Pararhizobium sp. A13: one gene and its partner. The protein of the gene in region 1 interacts with the protein of each later gene in a pairwise test. Links are inferred from orthologs where the notes say so. Each region holds a gene or a part of one and is shown in the gene's direction. Other genes may lie near its edges.

What was found.
Region 2: the proteins of rho (region 1) and nusG interact in binary tests that used the Escherichia coli proteins (3 or more experiments, as listed by UniProt). The link is inferred for Pararhizobium sp. A13 from one-to-one orthologs.

Annotation. Positions count from the first base shown.
Region 1 is NZ_CP149510.1:973,585-976,901, reverse strand. What follows is about bases 154-3,152. They hold rho (transcription termination factor Rho), read left to right. Parts: upstream 154-1,019; coding sequence 1,020-2,285; downstream 2,286-3,152. Other genes in these bases: mnmE (tRNA uridine-5-carboxymethylaminomethyl(34) synthesis GTPase MnmE), read left to right, coding at 2,485-3,152; hemJ (protoporphyrinogen oxidase HemJ), read left to right, coding at 287-826; hemE (uroporphyrinogen decarboxylase), read left to right, coding at 154-290. Outside these bases: more of hemE, read left to right, coding at 1-153; more of mnmE, read left to right, coding at 3,153-3,317. UniProt on the Escherichia coli protein: Facilitates transcription termination by a mechanism that involves Rho binding to the nascent RNA, activation of Rho's RNA-dependent ATPase activity, and release of the mRNA from the DNA template.
Region 2 is NZ_CP149510.1:2,762,381-2,765,689, forward strand. What follows is about bases 319-3,309. They hold nusG (transcription termination/antitermination protein NusG), read left to right. Parts: upstream 319-1,544; coding sequence 1,545-2,075; downstream 2,076-3,309. Other genes in these bases: WI754_RS13585 (NAD(P)-dependent oxidoreductase), read left to right, coding at 319-885; secE (preprotein translocase subunit SecE), read left to right, coding at 1,328-1,528; rplK (50S ribosomal protein L11), read left to right, coding at 2,344-2,775; rplA (50S ribosomal protein L1), read left to right, coding at 2,780-3,309. Also shown: more of WI754_RS13585, read left to right, coding at 1-318. UniProt on the Escherichia coli protein: Part of the processive rRNA transcription and antitermination complex (rrnTAC). The complex forms an RNA-chaperone ring around the RNA exit tunnel of RNA polymerase (RNAP).

The DNA of each region.
Region 1 (3,317 bases):
TTCTCCTCAAGGATTACCGGCAAGGAACGGATGCGGATGCGATCGGTCTCGACTGGTCGGTTCCGCTTTCCTTTGCGGCCGAGCTTCAGAAGGATGGTCCGGTACAGGGCAATCTCGACCCGATGCGGGTTGTTGCCGGCGGCCAGGCCTTGGATGAAGGTATCGACGCGATTCTTGAAGTCCTGGGCAACGGCCCACTGATCTTCAATCTCGGACATGGCATTACGCCGCAGGCCGATCCGGAAAACGTCTCCCGTCTCGTCTCTCGGGTGCGCGGAGCAAGGCGATGACCGAACGCCAGACCGACGCCCGCCCGGGGAACAAGGCGCGGGCGCGCGCCTTCATCGCCATCGCCCTGTTCCTGGGACTGCTCGCCGTGTTATTCCTCTGGCAGCCCGACAATCTCTATCTTTGGATCAAGGCGCTGCACCTCATTGCGGTGATGTCCTGGATGGCGGCGCTGCTCTACATGCCGCGGCTGTTCATTTATCACACCGATGCGGCGCCGGGTTCGCAACAGTCCGAAACCTTCAAGATGATGGAGCAGCGGCTGTTGAAGGTCATCATGAACCCGGCAATGATGATCACCTGGGTGCTCGGGCTTTATCTCGCCTGGAGCATCTATGGATTTCAGGGCGGGTGGCTGCATGCCAAGCTGCTGCTTGTCGTTATCCTAACCGGCGTCCATGTCCTGTTCAGCCGCGCGGTGCGCGCTTTTGCGCGGGATGAAAATACCCGCAGCGCCCGGTACTGGCGGCTGATGAACGAAGCGCCGACCCTTTTGATGATCCTCATCGTCATCATGGCGGTGGTGAAACCTTTTTGATTCATGAGCGTTGAAGAGGAAACGTCCGGTAATTTCTCCAGACCCCTTGCGGCGCATCGAGTGAATCGCTATTTTCCCGCCACCTCCTCTTTCGTGGCATATGTAAACGTTACGAGTCTGCCCCTTCCCGCTGCAGCTCCCCTTACATCCGACACGCCGATTTTCCTTTCGAATTCCAAGTGTGGTCCCCTTCATGGCTGAAATGAAGCTACAAGAACTAAAAAACAAAACTGCGACGGACCTTCTGGCCTTTGCTGAATCTCTCGAGGTTGAAAACGCCAGCGTCATGCGCAAGCAGGAACTGATGTTCGCGATCTTGAAAATGCTTGCGAGCCAAGAGATCGAGATCATCGGCGAAGGCGTCGTCGAAGTACTGCAGGACGGCTTCGGCTTCCTGCGTTCGGCCAATGCCAACTATCTGCCGGGTCCGGACGACATCTACATCTCGCCCTCGCAGATCCGCCGCTTCTCGCTAAAGACCGGCGATACGGTCGAGGGTCCGATCCGTGGACCGAAGGAAGGCGAACGCTATTTCGCGCTGCTCAAGGTCAATACGATCAATTTCGAGGATCCGGAAAAAATCCGGCACAAGGTTCATTTTGACAATCTGACGCCGCTCTATCCGAACGAGCGCTTCAAGATGGAACTTGAGGTTCCGACCTCGAAGGACCTTTCCGCCCGCGTCATCGACCTGATCGCGCCGCTCGGCAAGGGCCAGCGCGGCCTGATCGTCGCGCCGCCGCGCACCGGTAAAACGGTCCTGTTGCAGAACATCGCCCATTCGATCACTGCCAATCATCCGGAATGCTACCTCATCGTTCTTCTGATCGACGAGCGGCCGGAAGAAGTGACGGACATGCAGCGTTCGGTGAAGGGCGAAGTCGTGTCCTCTACCTTCGACGAGCCGGCAACGCGCCACGTTCAGGTGGCCGAGATGGTCATCGAAAAGGCCAAGCGGCTTGTCGAACACGGTCGCGACGTCGTCATCCTGCTCGATTCGATCACCCGCCTCGGCCGCGCCTACAACACCGTCGTGCCGTCATCCGGCAAGGTGCTGACCGGTGGTGTCGACGCCAACGCTCTGCAGCGGCCGAAGCGCTTTTTCGGTGCCGCCCGTAACATCGAGGAAGGCGGCTCGCTAACGATCATTGCGACGGCCCTGATCGATACCGGCAGCCGTATGGACGAAGTCATCTTCGAAGAGTTCAAGGGTACCGGAAACTCGGAAATCGTGCTGGATCGCAAGGTCGCCGACAAGCGCATCTTCCCGTCTATGGACATCCTCAAATCCGGTACGCGCAAGGAAGACCTTCTCGTGCCGCGCCAGGACCTGCAGAAGATCTTCGTGCTTCGCCGTATCCTTGCACCGATGGGCACCACGGATGCGATCGAGTTCCTGATCGACAAGCTGAAGCAGACCAAGACCAATGGCGATTTCTTTGATTCGATGAACACCTGATCGAATCGGTGAATTTCGGGACAAAGCCCAGGCTCGGCCTGGGCTTTCGTGTTTTCAGGCCATCTATAGCTTAGCCGGATTCCTTCGCCGGAGTCACGGCAGCAAGGCGCGCGGTGAAGCGCTATACGGCGTATAATCACACTTGTTATCAGGTCCGAACGAGGATGTTCCGGCGGTGAACCATCAACACGATCAGAGAGTGGCAGACACGATCTATGCCTTGTCATCCGGCGGTTTGCCGTCCGGCGTCGCCGTCATTCGCATCAGCGGTCCACAGACGAGACCGGCGCTGGAACGGCTGTGTGGATCGGCACCTCCGCCAAGACACGCGACGCTTCGGTCGATTCGGAATCGAAACAATGACGTCCTGGACCAAGGCCTGGTGCTCTATTTCTCCGCGCCCGCTTCTTTCACGGGAGAGGACTGCGCGGAGCTCCAGGTTCATGGCGGGCGTGCGGTGGTTGATGCCATCCTGAGCGAACTCTCCGTTGTTCCCGGACTGAAACATGCGGAGGCCGGCGAGTTTTCGCGGCGCGCTTTTCACAATGGCAAGCTCGATCTCGTGGAGATCGAAGGCCTCGCTGATCTGATTGCTGCGGAAACCGAGATGCAGCGGCGCCTGGCACAGGAACATTCGAGCGGACATCTCTCGGCGCTTTATCAGGGCTGGGCCCAGCGGCTTATTCATGCAAGGGCAATGATCGAAGCCGAGCTCGATTTCGCCGATGAGGATGACATTCCGGGTTCGGTGGCAGCATCCATCTGGGGCGATATGCGGGCCTTGCGTACTGCGATTGGTGCGCATCTGGCAGGCGCCGGAACGGCGGAAATCATCCGCGACGGGCTGAAAATCGTCATTGCCGGCGAACCGAACGCCGGCAAGTCGAGCCTGCTCAACTACCTCGCCCGCCGGGATGTTGCGATCGTCACCGATATAGCCGGGACCACAAGAGACGTGCTGTCTATCGACCTTTCATTAGCCGGATTCTCCGTCCGCCTGTTTGATACCGCCGGGCTTCGGCCCACCGACGA
Region 2 (3,309 bases), 1.8 Mb from region 1 along the record:
CGGATTCTGTTCACCGGCGGTGCGGGCAAGGCGGGGCGGCATGCCGTGCCATATCTGGTCGAGGCCGGCTATGAGGTTCACAATGTCGATCTCGTGCCGCTCGATAGCCCCGGTGTCACCAACCTCATCGCCGACATCACTGACAGCGGTCAGATGTTCAACGTCATGTCGATGCACCGGGACTTTCCGGATCTTGAACACGGGCAGGGGCCGCAGCCGTTTGACGCCGTTGTTCATTTCGCCGCCGTACCGCGCATCCTGATCAAGCCGGACAACGAGACCTTCCGCATCAACACGATGGGCACCTACAATGTCATCGAGGCGGCGGTGAAGTTCGGCATCCGCAAGATCATCGTCGCGTCAAGCGAAACCACCTATGGCGTCTGCTTTGCCGAAGGCCACCGCGACTTCCATCAGTTTCCGCTGGAAGAGGACTACGACGTCAATCCGATGGACAGCTACGGCCTGTCGAAGGTGGTCAACGAGAAGACGGCGCGCGCCTTTGCCGAGCGTTCCGGCTTCGATATCTATGCGCTGCGCATCGGCAATGTGATCGAGCCGCATGAATATGAGCGATTCCCGGCCTATTTCGCCAATCCGGAGATCCGCAAGCGCATCGCCTGGAGCTATATCGACGCGCGCGATCTCGGCCAGATCGTCAAGCTCTGCATCGAGAAGGACGGTCTTGGCTTCGAGGTCTTCAACGCGGCGAACGACACGGTCTCGGCCGATACGCCGTCGCGCGAGCTTGCAGCCCGCTATTTCCCCAACGTACCGTTCACGCGGGAGATCGGCGAATTCGAGGGGCTCTTGTCGAACCGGAAGATTCGCGAGGTGCTCGGGTTCAAGGAAGAGCATGACTGGCGGAAATATGTCAGCAGGTGAGCGAGGCTCATTTGCTCGGTAAAAAAGAAAGCCGGATATCACCGAATTCTTTCTCTTTTTCCGGTAAAGACGCTTGTCATCGCCGGGCAAACTGAATAATAAGCCGCAGACTTACCGCGGCACACAGCCTTTAAGGCATCGGCGCTGCGGTCTAGGGGTATAGCTCAGTTGGTAGAGCGGCGGTCTCCAAAACCGCAGGTCGCAGGTTCGAGCCCTGCTGCCCCTGCCATTCGGACCAGCGCAACATATGCAGCGGCGGCATGGCAGCACATACAGATGGCAGCACATACAGGAAAAGGGCTTGCCTTTTTCCGGCTAATTTCGCAAAAAGACCGTTGACCTCTTGTGATTTATAGAATCGGTCTTTATGTAGGGTTCAAACAGACACGCGGCGCGTGGGGCTGATCGTCAGCTTTACGGGCCGTTAAGGCGTGAGCATTCAATGGCATCCAAAACAAATCCATTTACGTTTCTGCAGCAAGTGCGCTCCGAGACGTCGAAAGTGACATGGCCTTCCCGGCGCGAGACGACGATCTCGACGCTGATGGTGTTCGTCATGGTCTTCTTTGCGGCACTCTTCTTTTTTGCTGCGGACCAACTGATGGGCTGGCTGATCGGCCTCGTCCTGAATGCTGGTATCTGAACGGGTGGGGATGAATATGGCAGCGCGTTGGTACATCGTTCACGCCTACTCGAATTTCGAGAAGAAGGTTGCGGAATCGATCGAGGAGAAGGCCAAGCAGAAGGGTCTCAGCCATCTGTTTGAAAAGATTCTCGTCCCGACCGAAAAGGTCGTTGAGGTTCGTCGTGGCCGCAAGGTCGATGCCGAGCGCAAGTTTTTTCCCGGCTACGTGCTCGTGCGTGCCAATCTGACGGATGAGGCCTATCACCTCATCAAGAATACGCCGAAGGTGACCGGCTTCCTCGGATCCGACAACAAGCCGGTTCCGATTCCGGATTTCGAGGCCGAGCGCATTCTCGGTCAGGTTCAGGACGGTGTCGATCGTCCGAAGCCTTCGATCTCGTTCGAGATCGGTGAGCAGGTTCGCGTCTCCGACGGTCCGTTTGCCTCGTTCAACGGCATCGTGCAGGACGTGGACGAAGAGCGTTCGCGCCTCAAGGTCGAGGTTTCGATCTTTGGCCGTGCGACGCCGGTAGACCTTGAATACGCTCAGGTCGAGAAAGTCTGATTTCTGATTGCCGCAGCGCTGGGATAACCGGCTGCGCGGCATTCTTTTGTTTTCCGGATATTCGTATCCGGTAAAGGCGGGGTGACCCGCAATCCGCGTGGAAGGAAACCGGTCTTAGCCGGACCGGCGCTCCGCACCACGCAACCGCAGCCGCCACTCCCTTTGACGAGGGATGGCATGAAGGGCCGGGAAACCGGTCGGAACGTTTCCTGGTCCAGTTCGTCATCTGACGGGCGGTGAGGCAGGAAAAACCAAAAGGCAGAGAGAAATGGCTAAGAAAGTTGCAGGCCAGCTCAAGCTTCAGGTCAAGGCAGGATCGGCAAACCCGTCCCCGCCGATCGGCCCGGCGCTTGGTCAGCGTGGCATTAACATCATGGAATTCTGCAAGTCGTTCAACGCGGCTACGCAGGAAATGGAAAAGGGCATGCCGATCCCGGTCGTCATCACCTACTACCAGGACAAGTCCTTCACCTTCGTCATGAAGCAGCCGCCGGTCAGCTACTTCCTGAAGAAGGAAGCAAAGATCCAGTCCGGCTCGAAGACGCCGGGCAAGGGTGCGACCGCAGGCAAGCTCACCAAGGCTCAGATCAAGTCGATCGCCGAAGCCAAGATGAAGGACCTGAACGCAGCCGATATCGAAGGCGCAATGACCATGATCGAGGGCTCGGCCCGCGCCATGGGTCTGGAAGTGGTGGGCTAAGATCATGGCAAAGCTTGCAAAGCGCGTACAGAAGACCCGCGAAGGCATCGACCCGACAAAGCTCGTGGCCCTGCCGGAAGCAATTTCCCTGGTGAAGGCCCGTGCCATCGCCAAGTTCGACGAAACCATCGAAGTTGCGATGAACCTCGGTGTCGATCCGCGTCACGCCGACCAGATGGTCCGTGGCGTCGTCAACCTGCCGAACGGCACCGGCCGTGACGTTCGCGTCGCCGTTTTCGCCCGTGGCGCCAAGGCTGATGAAGCCAAGGCTGCTGGCGCTGATGTCGTTGGCGCAGAAGACCTTGTCGAAATCGTTCAGGGCGGCAAGATCGACTTCGATCGCTGCATCGCGACCCCGGACATGATGCCGCTCGTTGGCCGTCTCGGTAAGGTACTCGGCCCGCGCGGCATGATGCCGAACCCGAAGGTCGGAACGGTTACGATGGACGTCGCCGGTGCTGTCAAGGCATCGAAGGGCGGCGCAGTCGAGTTCCGCGTCGAAAAGGCCGGTATCGTTCATGCCGGTATCGGCAA